Regions from separate parts of the Mesorhizobium maamorense genome, predicted to be linked through region 1. Evidence: predicted binding sites of a transcription regulator. Region 1 holds the regulator's gene; the other holds the start of a gene.

Region 1 (6,852 bases):
CCAGTATTTGACGGTCGTCGGGATCCTGGGGAGAGAACGCGGCGACGGGGAGGATGCGAGAAACATGTCGGTCGGAATCCGCCACGATGATTTGCGCCGACGCAACCGGGCGATGGTGATCGCGGCCGTGCGCCGTGCCGGGCAGCCCTCGCGCACCGAGATTGCCGCGACCACCGGGCTCAGCCATTCCACCATATCGGCGATCTCCTCCGACCTGATTGGCGAAGGTATCCTGGCGCAGAGCAAGCCGAGCGAGGCCGGTGCGCTGAAACGCGGCCGGCCGCAGGTCGGCCTCAGCCTCAACCCTGAAGCCGCGGCGGTGATGACCGTTGTGCTGTCGCTGAATTTCCTCTCCGTCGCAGTCATCGACTATGCCGGCCAGGTGATATCTGAGGAGCAGCGCCGGCTGGACACGCTGACCCTGTCGCGCGAGGCGCTGATCGGCGAATGCGTGGCCATCGTCAGGCGGCGGTTCGAGGATCCCGACCTCGACGTCGGCAGCATCGCCCGTATCGCGCTGGCGATCCAGGGCATCACCGACACGGATGCGCGCACCATGCTGTGGTCGCCGATCACGCCGCAGACCGACATCGCCTTCGCCGACATACTGGAGGCCGAGTTCGGCATTCCCGCCACCATGGAGAACGATTGCAACATGATGGCGGTGGCGCTGCGCTGGCGCAATCCCCAGCGCTACCGCGACGACTTCATCGCCATACTTTTGTCGCACGGCATCGGCATGGGCCTGGTGCTGAAGGGTGAACTGTTCACCGGCACCCATTCATCCGGGGGCGAGTTCGGCCACATGATCCATCGCCCCGGCGGGGCGCTCTGCCGCTGCGGGCGGCGCGGCTGCGTCGAGGCCTATGCCGGCAACTATGCCATCTGGCGCAACGCGAGGCAGCTTGGCGAGGACACCGAGCCCGTCGACGTCAGCGACGCCGACATGCGCACCCTGGCGGCCTCGGCGCGCGAAAAGGACGGGCCGGAGCGCGAAGCCTACCGCAAGGCCGGCGAGGCGCTGGGTTACGGCCTTGGCAGCCTGTTTGCGCTGATCGATCCGGCGCCGGTCGCCATGGTCGGCGTCAGCGCCGCCGCCTTCGACCTGATCGAGCCGGCTCTGCGCGAGGCCATTGCCCAGACCGCCGGCGGCCAGCACTCGAAATCGATTTCCTTCGACACCGAGCCGAACGAACTGCCGCTGATCCGCGAGGGCTGCGCCATGCGCGCGCTAACCTTCGTCGACCAGGAAATTTTCGCGCCGGGGGCACAGGCGAAATCAGGCATAGGCGAGAACGTTGCGTGACATATCCCTAGTCTTCGCGGATCGCGTACCCCGCGCCCCGAATGGTGCGGATCACGTCAGGCATGCGGCCGTTGTTGACCGCCTTGCGCAGCCGGCCGACATGCACGTCCACGGTGCGCTCGTCGATATAGATCGTTTCGCCCCAGACATTGTCGAGCAGCTGACTGCGCGAGAACACGCGGCCCGGATGTCGCATCATGAATTCGAGCAGGCGGAACTCGGTCGGCCCGAGCCGGATCTCGCTTTTCTTGCGGTAGACCCGGTGCGATTCACGGTCGAGCACGATGTCGCCAACCTTGAGCACGCTGGACAGAACTTCGGGCTTGGCGCGGCGCAGCAGCGCCTTGACGCGTGCCATGAATTCCGGCGTTGAGAACGGCTTGACCAGATAGTCGTCGGCGCCGGTGGAGAGACCGCGCACCCGGTCGCTTTCCTCGCCGCGCGCCGTCAGCATGATGATCGGCAGCCGCTCGGTCTCGGGCCGCATCCGGAGACGGCGGCAGAGCTCGATGCCGGACACCGCCGGCACCATCCAGTCGAGCACAAGAAGGTCAGGGACATTCTCCTGCAAGCGGATCTCGGCTTCGTCGCCGCGCGTCACCACCTCTACCTGATAACCCTCCGATTCCAGATTGTAACGGAGCAGCACACCCAGCGGCTCCTCGTCCTCCACCACCATGATGCGTGGCGCGATCATCGACTGGTCACCCCTGCCGTCAAGCCGCTGGCGCCGACATCGCCGTCTCGTCCTGCTTCGGGCGATTGGCGGGCAATTGCGTGCCGGTCAGCACATAATAGGCATTTTCGGCAATGTTGGTCACGTGATCGCCGATGCGCTCGAGATTCTTGGCGCAGAACAAAAGATGCGTGCAGGCGGTGATGTTGCGCGGATCCTCCATCATGTAGGTCAGCAGCTCGCGGAAGACCGACGTGTATTTGACGTCGATGCGTTCATCGTCGGCGCGCAGCTTCGCAAGTGCCGCGGCATCGCGCGCCGCATACTCCTCGATCACGCCTTGCACCTGGATCAGCACAAGCTGCGCCATGGCGTCGATGGAGTGCGACAGGTCGCGCGGCGTGGCGGCAAGGCCGACGGTGCCGACGCGCTTGGCGATGTTCTTGGCGAGATCGCCGATGCGTTCGAGATCGCCGCCCATGCGGATCGAGCCGACGACATGGCGCAGATCGTCCGCCATGGGCTGCCGCTTGGCGATCAGGGTGATGGCGCGGTCGTCGAGTTCGCGCTGGCGCGCATCCATGATCGCGTCGTCGGAGACGACGCGCTGGGCGAGCGCGTTGTCGGAATTCAGGAGCGCCTTGGTCGCGCCGCCGACCATCGATGAGGCGAGATCGCCCATGTCGCGGATCAGCCTGCTGATCTGTCCGAGATCTTCGTCAAAGGCTGCGACTGTGTGTTCGGCCATGATCTTGGTCCTCGTATGCCTGGGATCAGCCGAAGCGGCCGGTGATATAGTCCTGCGTGCGCTTCTCGCGGGGCGACGTGAAGATCTTCTCGGTGCGGTCGAACTCGACCAGCTCGCCCAGATACATGAAGGCGGTCTGCTTCGACACGCGCGCCGCCTGCTGCATGTTGTGGGTGACGATGACGATCGTATAATCGGCCTGCAACTCGTCGATCAGCTCCTCGATCTTGGCGGTCGACAGCGGATCGAGCGCCGAGGCAGGCTCGTCGAGCAGGATGACCTCCGGCTTCACCGCCACCGTGCGGGCGATGCAGAGGCGCTGCTGCTGGCCGCCCGAAAGGCTGAGGCCGCTGGCGTTGAGCTTGTCCTTGACCTCGCTCCACAGTGCCGCGCGCTTCAGCGCCTGCTCGACACGGCCGTCCATCTCCGCCTTGCTGAGCTTCTCATAGAGCCTGACGCCGAAGGCGATGTTCTCGTAGATCGACATCGGGAACGGCGTCGGCTTCTGGAACACCATGCCGATCTTGGTCCTGAGCAGGTTGAGATCCTGCGAACGGTCGAGGATATTCTGGCCGTCGAGCAGCACCTGGCCCTCGGCGCTCTGCCTCGGGTAAAGCTCGTAGATGCGGTTGAAGACGCGCAGCAGCGTCGACTTCCCGCAGCCCGAAGGCCCGATGAAGGCGGTGACGCTGCGCTCGGGCAGCGACAGGCTGATATCCTTCAGCGCCTTCGACTGGCCATAGTAGAAATTGAGGCCCTTGACCTCGATCTTGGCTTTCTCGACCGCGACTTCGGGCGTATTCAACTCGGTGGACAACATCGGTTTCATCTGTCCTCTCTGCGTCCGGTAAGGCTGCGGGCGAAGATGCTCAGCCCGAGAACCGTAAGGGTGATTATGAGTGCGCCGGTCCACGCCAGCTGCTGCCATTCCTCGTAGGGGCTGAGAGCGAACTGGAAGATGGTGACGGGCAGGCTGGCCATTGGGGCGTTGAGATTGCTCGACCAGAACTGGTTGTTGAGTGCCGTGAAGAGCAGCGGCGCCGTCTCGCCGGAAATGCGGGCGATGGCCAGCAATATGCCGGTGACGATGCCCGACAGCGCCGCACGGTAGGCGACCGAGTGGATGACCACCCAGCGCGGCGCGCCGATCGCGGCGCCGGCCTCGCGCAGGGCGTTCGGCACCAGGTTGAGCATGTCCTCCGTGGTGCGAACGACGACCGGGATGACCAGGATGGCCAGCGCGACGGCACCGGCGATTGCCGAGAAATGTCCCATCGGCCGCACCAGCAGCTCGTAGACGAACAGGCCGACGATGATCGAGGGTGCCGACAGCAGGATGTCGTTGATGAAGCGCACGACGGTGGTGAGGCGCGAGAAGCGGCCATATTCGGCCATGTAGGTCCCAGCGAGGACACCGATCGGCGTGCCGACGATGACGGCGATAACTGTCATCATGATACTGCCGTAGATGGCATTGAGCAGGCCGCCGGCATCGCCGGGCGGCGGTGTCATTTCGGTGAACACAGAGAGCGAAACACCCGACAGGCCCTTATAGAGCAGTGCGCCGAGGATCAGCGCCAGCCAGGCCAAGCCGATGCCCGCCGCCGTGACGCATAGCGTCATCATCACGGCATTCCTGCGCTTGCGTCGATTGTGAAGCGATGTGGCCGTCGACATCGGTCAGGCTCCCGTGCGGCTGTCCATGCGCAGCAGCATGTAGCGCGCAAGGGCAAGGATCAGGAAAGTGATGACGAACAGGATCAGGCCGAGCGCCACCAGCGAAGACGTATAGAGATCGCCGTCGGCTTCGGTGAATTCGTTGGCGATGGTCGCCGAGATCGTCGTGCCGGGCGCGAACAGCGAGGCGCTGATGCGGTGGGCGTTGCCGATGACGAAGGTTACCGCCATGGTTTCGCCGAGCGCGCGGCCGAGGCCGAGCATGACGCCGCCCATGATGCCGACGCGGGTATAGGGGATGACGACGCGGCGCGTGACCTCCCAGGTCGTGCAGCCGATGCCGTAGGCCGATTCCTTCAGCACCGCCGGCACCGTGTCGAAGACATCCTTGGTGATCGAGGTGATGAAGGGCAGGACCATGATGGCAAGGATCAGCGCCGAGGTCAGAAGGCCGATGCCGTAGGGCGGGCCGGCAAACAGGCTGGAGAGTCCCGGCACGTCGTGGAAAAGCTTGATGATGAAGGGCTGCACCGTCGTCTGCAGGAATGGCGCGAACACGAACAGGCCCCAGATGCCGTAGATGATGGAGGGTATGCCGGCAAGCAGCTCGACGGCGATGCCGATGGGGCGCCGGAGTGGCCGCGGGCAGAGTTCGGTAAGGAAGATGGCGATGCCGATGCCGATGGGAACGGCGATCAGGATGGCGATGGCGGCGGTGACGATGGTTCCGTAGATCGGGGCCAGCGCTCCGAAATTCTCGGTGACCGGGTTCCACGATTCGGTCGTCAGGAAGGAGAACCCGAATTTCGACAGCGCTTCCCACGAGCCGGCAAACAGCGAAATCGCCACGCCGCCGAGGATGAGCAGGACGAGGATGGCGGAAAAGCGTGTCGCCGTCCGGAAAATCGTATCGGTGAGCGCGAAGCGTCGGACCGTCGCTTCCCTGGCCCGCATGGCGGCCGACGATGGCATGGCTTCGGAGACGGCGGTCATCTGGCCCTCGCGTTTCAAGGAAGACAGGGAGGGCGCCGTGAAGCGCCCTCCTCGTTCAGCAGGGATTACATGGCGGAATAGAGCGGCTTGCCGTCTTCGCCGACGATGTCCTTGGCCCACATGTCCTCGACGCTCTTGACGACCGCGTCGGGGATCGGAACGTAGTCCAGCGCCCCGGCCATGTCGTCGCCCTTCGCGTAGGACCAGGCGAAGAACTTGAGCGCTTCACCGGTCGCCGCCACGTCGCCGGGCTTCTTGTAGACCAGAATCCAGGTCGCCGACGTCATCGGCCAGGATTCGGCGCCCGGCTGGTTGGCCAGGATGACGCCGTAACCAGGCTGCGAGCTCCAATCGGCATTGGCCGCCGCCGCCGAGAACGCCGCCGCCGTCGGCTCGACCTTCTTGCCGTCCTTGTTGATCATGTCGGCATAGGTCAACTTGTTCTGCTTGGCGTAGGCGTATTCGACATAGCCGATCGAGCCACCGGTCTGCGAGACGTTGTTGGCGACGCCTTCATTGCCCTTGGCGCCGATGCCAACCGGCCATTCGAGCGCGGTGTTGACGCCGACCTTCGACTTCCAGTCGGCGCTGACGTCGGCCAGGTAGTAGCTGAAGTTGAACGTGGTGCCCGAACCGTCGGAGCGATGCACGACGGCGATCGCCTGGTCGGGAAGCTTGACGTCGGGATTGAGCTTGGCGATCGCCGCGTCGTTCCAGTTGGTGATCTTGCCGACGAAGATATCGGCCAGCGTCGGGCCGTCGAGCACCAGTTCGCCCGGCTTGATGCCTTCGAGATTGACGACCGGAACGATGCCGCCCATCACCATCGGGAACTGTGCAAGTCCGGTGGATTCGAGATCCTCGCCCTTCAGCGGCGCATCGGAAGCGCCGAAGGTGACGGTCTTGGCTTTGATCTGCTTGATGCCGCCGCCCGAGCCGATCGACTGGTAGTTGAGACCGATGCCGGTCTCCTTCTTGTAGGCATCGGCCCACTTCGCATAGATCGGGTAAGGGAAGGTGGCGCCGGCACCGGAGATGTCAGCTGCCATTGCCGCGGAAAGGGTGAGGGTGGACGCCGCAGCCATTGCGATCGCAACGGCCGCCGAGCGGATGAAATGTCTCATATGGCCTGCTCCTGTTCGGAAGATGGTCTCTCGGCGCCATTCCTTGCCAGCGCCCGCTGAGGCCAATAGCGTTCGATTATAACAGTCGCATGACAGTTTCGTGTCAGCCCGGTAACGCGTCGCCGGCGCTTGGAAAGGCGATGGCGATTAGCGGCTGCGGCATGGCGCCGGTTTGCCTTCGGGAATCAGGGACTTGCGCTATCCGGCCACCCAAACAGCCATCGGATTCGGCATGGATCGCTGATCTAAGAAAAGCCGGACGGGAGCGCGTTGCTCGAGGCCAGAGGATGTCTTGGCCGGGCCATCGCCAAAAACAGGTCCGTTGGGG
Region 2 (6,852 bases), 290 kb from region 1:
AGCGAGTGCGGCGAGTTCGCGATCGTAAAGCGAGCCTTCGCTCATCACCCGGTCGACGCCGAGCGCCAGCTGTTCGACGATCTGGTCGAGGCGCAGTGCCGGTACCGAGCGGTCACCGCGCCGACGGTCAGCGAGCAGGCCGTGGGCGTTGGCGATCGCGGCTTCGCCGCCTTTTACCGCAACATACATCGCTAGGCCTCCGTCGTCTTGATGCGTGTCGTACGCGGCAGGCAGGCGAGGCTGTCATGTGCCGCCAGGATGATGTCGACGCCGCGCGGAAAGCGGTTGATGTTCTGCTTCCACTGCTCGATGAAATGACGCAGCATGCGGGCTGGCGCGATCGTCGCCGTCTTCTCGATTCCCGGACCTTCGAGCAGCAGCGGCGTGCCTGACGTGAGATCGCCGACCTGCAGGATCAATGTTGTCGAGCGGTCGGGATAGTCCTGCGTGCCTTGCGAGAAACCGTCGAGTGCCATCATCTCGGCCGGCGAGGCCACAAAGGCGAAATGCGCGTCGGCCGGGGTGTTGGCTAGCGGCGCGCCGCTGTGAAAGCCGAGCCAGGACATGACCGCTGCCGAGGCGTGCAGGGCCGGGTCCAGCCAGAGCGGCGTGTCGTTGTCGCACAATGCCAGCGCAACCGCGCCCGATATCGCCGAAAGCGGCGCCGGCGGGCGGGCCAGGGCCGGCAAGGATTGCACGCTGCCCGGCCGCGCCATTGCGTCCATGACGGCGCGAAACACCGTCTGGGCGTTGAACACCGGATCGGCGAACCCACCCTCGATCGATTGCGCTGCGATATCCATCAATCTTCTCCGCGAACCATGGTGAAGAAATCCACCTTCGTTGCCGCCGTTTCGGCGCGGCGCTTTTCTCGTGCCGTGGTCAAGGCAGCCCGCAGCGGCCCGAGAAGGCCCGTTTCGACCGTCTGTCGATGAGCGGGGTCCTGCCACAGCGCGTCTGCGATGGCCGCCAGCTTCGCCTTCTGCTTGTCGCGGCCGAGCGCATAGCAATGGCCGACCTGTCCGGACGGCAGGCGCACGGTGGCACGGGTCACGGTAGCCTCGCCGACATTGAACGGCGCGCCGCCGCCGCCGATGCGGCCGCGCATGGTGACCAGGCCGGTCTCGGGACCGCGCAGCAGTTCGGCCTCGGCAGGCAGGCCGGATTCATTCCAGAGGCGAACGATGTCGTCGCCGCTGGACTGCGCCAGGGTTGCCATGGCCGCCTTGCGTTCGGCCTGGTCGCGCGCTTCCTGTCCTCGCATGAGCAACATCCTTGCTTCTAATTTGTCTATTGATATAGACAACCATACGAATTATACCCATTACCTAACGCGAGTCCATGACGGGTGCGTGACAGGGGCCGGCCAGGGGCGAAACCGTGAACGGAAAACACGTGGCTGACGGTATCGAGCGGCGCAGCGGCGTCTCGTTGTGGCGCCAGATCGCCGACCGAATCCTGCAATCGATCGCTGCCGGCGATTTCGCCGAGAATGCCGCGCTGCCGCCGGAGGTGGCGCTGGCCGAGCGCTATGGCGTCAACCGCCACACGGTGCGCAGCGCCATCGCGGCGCTCGTGCAAGACGGGGTACTGCGGGCCGAGCAGGGGCGCGGCACTTTCGTGCTGTCGCGCAAGCGGCTGTCCTATCCGATCGGCGCGCGCACGCGATTTTCAACCGGCTTGCAGGGCCAGGCGTCGGAGCGGCATATCGTGCTGCTGGCCTCATCGGTCGAGCCCGCCAGCCGGCGCGTCGCCGAAGCCCTGGGCGTTGCCAGGGGATCGGATGTGATTCGCCTGGAGACGCGCGGCGAGGCCGATGGGAAGCCGGTGTCGCGCGCTTCCGGCTGGTTCGACGCCAGGCGCTTCGCCGGCATCGATGTGGCCATGGCCGAGACCGGGTCGATCACCGCATCGCTCAAGCGTTTCGGCATAGACGATTATCTCAGGCAATCGACGGTGCTGTCGGCGCGTCACGCCGATGCTTCCGACCTTGCCGACCTCGATCTGCAGCCGGGCGGCATCGTGCTGGTCACGGTGGCCGTCAACATGACGCCGGACGGCCGGCCGATCCAATTCGCCGAGGCGCGCTTCCCGGCGGAGCGGGTGGAGCTGAAACTGTCGGCGCTGTAGGCGTGTCGGCCTAACGCTGGAATCAGACCAGCCCGGTCGCGCGCACTTGTCAGCGGCTTGGCGTTTGGGGGTCGACCTGCGCGGGGGTGTGGTCAATTCGGGCCGGGTTCACGGCCTGCCATGTTATGCCCCTACCTCGATCACGGCCTTGATCAGCCCGGATTTCTCATGCGCCCAGCGGGCGAGGTCACGTGGCGTGTCGGCAAGCGTGGTGCGGTGGGTGACGAGCTTGGCCAGCGGCACCGCGCCATCGCGGATCGAAGCGGCGACGTGGTCGAAATCGGCCCGCAAGGCATTGCGGCTGCCGACAAGCGTCATCTCGCGCTTGTGGAATTCGGGGTCGGAAAAGGCGATGTCGTCCTTGACGACGCTGACCAGCACCAATGTCCCGCCATGCGCGACATGAGCGAAGGCCGACTGCACCGAGCCGGTGTTGCCGGTGGCGTCGAAGACCACGTCGAAGCCTTCGCCTGATGTCGCTTCGCTGACCAGATCGGATGCCGCGCCGCGCGACCCGTCGAGGGTCTTGAAGCCGAGTTCATTGGCGGCGAAGCGGAGCCTTTCGCTGCTCATGTCGAGCAGCGTCACGTCGAGCCCGGCGATGCGGGCGAAGATGGCGGTGCCGAGCCCGATCGGTCCGGCGCCGATGACGAGCGTCCGTGCGCCGGGATCGGCACGCGAGCGCCGCACCGCATGGGCGCCGATGGCCAGGAATTCGACGGCCGCGGCATCGGCCAACGACAGGCCGTTGGCTGGATAGAGGTTTTGTTCCGGGATAAGGATCTGTTCGCACATGGCGCCGTCGCGATGCACGCCGAGCACTTCGATCCGGACACAGCAATTGGGTTTACCGTGCCGGCAGGCGATGCATTTGCCGCACGCCAGATAGGGATTGATGATGACCGGCTCGCCCGTGGCAAGACCAACGCCTTCGCCCGCCTCGACGATGGTCCCCGACACTTCATGGCCCATGATGCGGGGGTAGGCGAGGAAGGGATGCTTGCCCTCGAAGATGTGGTAGTCGGTGCCGCAGATGCCGACATGGCTGACCGCCACCAGCGCCCAGCCGGGAGGCGGCGAGCCAGCCGCGGGACGGTCTTCCACGACAAGGTCGCCGGGCGAACGGCAGACAACGGCTTTCATGCTTCAATCCAGTCGGTTCATGGAATCGCCGGCCGATTTTTCGACCCGGCCGGCGATCGATTTTACTTGCCACCTCGGCGGCGCAGGCCGTCGAAGTAGACGATGACGATGATCAACATGCCGGTGATGACGCGCTGCCAGAACGTGTTGACGTTGAGCAGGTTGGCGCCGTTGTTGATGGTGGAGAGGATGAACGAGCCGATCAGCGGCCCGTGCACCGAACCGATGGCGCCGAACAGCGACGTGCCGCCGATCACCGACGAGGCGATGGCTTGCAGCTCGTAGGTGTCGCCCTGCGTCGGATTGCCGATGCCGATGCGGGACGCGAGCAGCACGCCGACGAAGGCCGCGCACAGGCCGGACAGCACATAGGCCATGTAGATCGTGCGCGGCACGTTGACGCCGGAGAGGCGCGCGGCTTCCGCGTTCGAGCCGACGGAGAAGAGATAGCGTCCCCATCGCGTGTGGTGCAGGAAGACGTAGGAGGGCAGCGCAACCACGATCACCATCCAGAACAGATAGGGGATCCCCAGCAGCGAGCCGCGCGAAAACGCCTGGAACGCGTCGCTGTTGATCGATATCGAATTGCCATTGGTCATCAGGAGACCGATGCCGCGCAGCGAGGTCATGGTCGCCAGCGTGATGATGAAGGGCGGCAGGCCCATCCTGACGATGCCGAAACCGTGGAACAGGCCGATGGCGACCCCCACCAGCAGCGTCGCCAGAACCGCGATCCAGACCGGCCAGCCGGCATTGATCAGCAGTGCGACGATGACGGTGGCGAAGCCGACGATGGCGCCGACGGAAAGGTCGATGCCGCCGGTGATGATGACGAAGGTCTGGCCGACGGCCAGGATGGCGATCAGAGAACCCTGGCGCAGCAGGTTGGTGATATTGAGCGCCGAAGCGAAGGACGGCGTGGCGACCGCCAGGATGACCCACATCAGAAGCAGCAGGCCAAGCAGCGTCAGCCCGAACAGGGCATTGTAGTTGCGCTTCGGCTTTTCGGCAGGGATCGCCTCGGTGCTCATGTCTGTCCTCCCGTCTTTTCTTGTTTCTCGGCCAGGGCCTGGCTCAGAATGTCCTCGTGATCGGCGGTGCGGAAACCATGCGTGGCCACCAGCTTGCCGCGCCTGAACACATGCAGCGTGTCAGCCAGTTCGTAGACCTCAGGCAGATAGGACGAGATCAGGATGATGCCCGCGCCCTTGGACAACAGCACACTGAACAGCCGGTAGATCTCGGCCTTGGTGCCTACATCGACGCCGACCGTCGGCTCGTCGAAGATGAACAGTTTGGCGCCGTGCGCCAGCCACTTGCCGATGACGATCTTCTGCTGGTTGCCGCCCGACAGGCTGGAGGCCAGCGCGCCGCGCGTCGGCGTCTTGATCCTGAGGTCGGCGATCTGCCGGTCCGCCTCGGCCTTCTCCTGCGCAGACGAGATCAGCAAATTTTTCGATATGCGCTTGTAGATCGGCAGGTTGAGATTCAATGCAACCGGCAGGTTGAGGCACAGGCCCTGGTCGCGGCGGCTTTCCGGTGCCAGCGCCATGCCGAGCTTGATGGCGTCGTGCTCGGAGTTGACCTGCACCTCCTTGCCTTCCCACAACACCTGGCCGGCCGATTTGCGGTGGCGGCCGTAGAGGGTGGTGACGAATTCGCTGCGGCCGGCTCCGATCAGGCCGTAGAGCCCGACGATCTCGCCCGCGCGCACCGACAGAGAGACATTCTCGAAACCCTTGCCGGACAGGTTCCGCGCCTCGGCGATGACGGCGCCCGGCGTGAAATGCTCCTTGTGATAGATCTGCTCGATCGAGCGGTTGATCATCAGCTTGACCAGTTCCGGCTCATTGGTCTCGGCGATGTTGCGGGTGCCGACCAGCGTGCCGTCACGCAGCACCGAGACGCGGTCTGCGAGCTCGAACACCTCCTCCATGCGATGGCTGATGTAGATGATGGTGACGCCTTCACCCTTCAGGCGGCGGATCAGCGTGAACAGCTGGTCGGCCTCCTTGCGGGTGAGGTAGGCGGTCGGCTCGTCGAAAATCAGGAATTTGGTGCCGCGCACGGTGGCTCGGGCGGCGGCGATCAGCTGCTGCTGGCCGATGGTGAGATCGCCGAGCACGACATGCGCCGGCAGGTCGAAGCCGAGACCGTCGATGATCTTCTGCGCTTCCCTGACCATGGCTCGTTGCTGGAGGATGCCGAAGCGCGAGTTCTCCTCGCCGAGGAACATGTTGGCGGCGACGGTCAGGTGACGGCAGAGCACGACTTCCTGGTGCACGGCGTTGATGCCGAGCGCCATGGCTTCGTGCGGCGTCGCCAGGGCAGCCGGCTTGCCTTCCCACACAACCTCTCCGGAGGTGCGCGGGATGACGCCGGTCAGGAGCTTGATCAGGGTCGATTTGCCGGCACCGTTCTCGCCGACGATGGCGTGGATCTCTCCCGCCTTGAAGGCCAGGGTCACAGGCTTCAGCGCATGCGTGCCGGGATAGCGCTTTTCCAGACCCTGCAGCTCGAGGATGGTCCTACCGGGCTCCAGCACGGGGGCCGGATGCAGTTCCTGCGCGGTCGGCGTCATGGCAATCCTCCCTGTTGTTTCCGGGGCGCAGAGGCCCCGGAAACAGTTGCGCGTGCCGATGCTCAGTTGAGCTTCGGGTTGAGCAGCGCGTCGATCTTGGGATCCTTCATGTTGGCCTTGGTGACCAGGTTGGCGCCGGTGTCGACATTGGTCTCGACCTTTTCGCCCTTGGAGGCGGCAAGTGCGGTCTTGATGCCGTCGTAGCCCATCCGGTAGGGATCCTGGACGACGAGGGCGGAAATGACGCCGTCGTTGAGGAACTTGATCAGCTTCTCGTCGCTGTCGAAGCCAACCAGCGCCAGCTTGCCGCCGAGGCTGTTTTCGGCGACAGCCTGCCCGACGCCCTGCGCCATGATCAGGTTGGAAGCGAAAATACCCTTGAGGTTCGGATTGGCGGTGATCAGGTCGGTGGCGATGTTGAGGCCGGTGGTGGCCTGGCCGTCGGCATATTTGTCGGCGACCAGCTTCAGGCCCGGATATTTCGCCTTGAGCTGCTCGATGAAGCCCTGCTTGCGCTGTTCGAGCGAGCCGGCGCCAGGCGTGTTGGTGATCAGGGCAACGTCGCCCTCGATCTTGCCGCCATTGGCTTCGCCGATGGCCGCTGCGAGGCCGTCAGCGGCGACGCGGCCGCCCTGGACGTTGTCGGTGGTCAGGAAGGAGGTGAAGGCCTTGGAGTCGGCGCCGGAATCGATGCCGATAACCTTGACCTTGGCTGCGGCTTCGTCGATCGGCTTGCCGAGCGCCTTGAACTCGGTCGGCGAGATGACGATCGCCGCCGGATTGCTGGCAACGGCGTTTTCGAGAATCGAGATTTGGCCGTTTACGTCGGTTTCTGCCTGGGCGCCGAGCTCCGGCACGTTGACGCCGAGATCCTTGCCGGCCTTGCGGGCCCCGGCCAGGACGATCTGCCAGTAAAAGGACGTGGTGTCCTTGACGATGATCGGAATGGTCACGTCCGCCGCCGAAACCGGCGCCGGGTGCATGACGCCGGCAAGCAT

Evidence for each region. Region 1 encodes PhoB, which activates phosphate uptake and scavenging genes when phosphate is short. Its sites were predicted from a motif close to TGTCATNNANCTGTCAT; they were not measured.
Region 2: phnF (phosphonate metabolism transcriptional regulator PhnF) is a predicted target of PhoB. The motif match lies at 1,342-1,358, and genes of this name have one in related genera.

Annotation. Positions count from the first base shown of each region.
Region 1 is NZ_CP173356.1:5,041,706-5,048,557, forward strand. Features, by position in the region: gene ACIU1A_RS25175 (ROK family protein) at 65-1,306, shown strand; gene phoB (phosphate regulon transcriptional regulator PhoB) at 1,314-2,003, opposite strand; gene phoU (phosphate signaling complex protein PhoU) at 2,023-2,730, opposite strand; gene pstB (phosphate ABC transporter ATP-binding protein PstB) at 2,756-3,559, opposite strand; gene pstA (phosphate ABC transporter permease PstA) at 3,556-4,407, opposite strand; gene pstC (phosphate ABC transporter permease subunit PstC) at 4,411-5,400, opposite strand; gene pstS (phosphate ABC transporter substrate-binding protein PstS) at 5,466-6,524, opposite strand.
Region 2 is NZ_CP173356.1:4,752,934-4,759,785, reverse strand. Features, by position in the region: gene ACIU1A_RS23765 (carbon-phosphorus lyase complex subunit PhnI) at 1-189, opposite strand, end outside; gene phnH (phosphonate C-P lyase system protein PhnH) at 192-803, opposite strand; gene phnG (phosphonate C-P lyase system protein PhnG) at 803-1,264, opposite strand; gene phnF (phosphonate metabolism transcriptional regulator PhnF) at 1,396-2,130, shown strand; gene ACIU1A_RS23745 (zinc-binding alcohol dehydrogenase family protein) at 2,254-3,273, opposite strand; gene ACIU1A_RS23740 (ABC transporter permease) at 3,336-4,304, opposite strand; gene ACIU1A_RS23735 (sugar ABC transporter ATP-binding protein) at 4,301-5,854, opposite strand; gene ACIU1A_RS23730 (ABC transporter substrate-binding protein) at 5,917-6,852, opposite strand, start outside.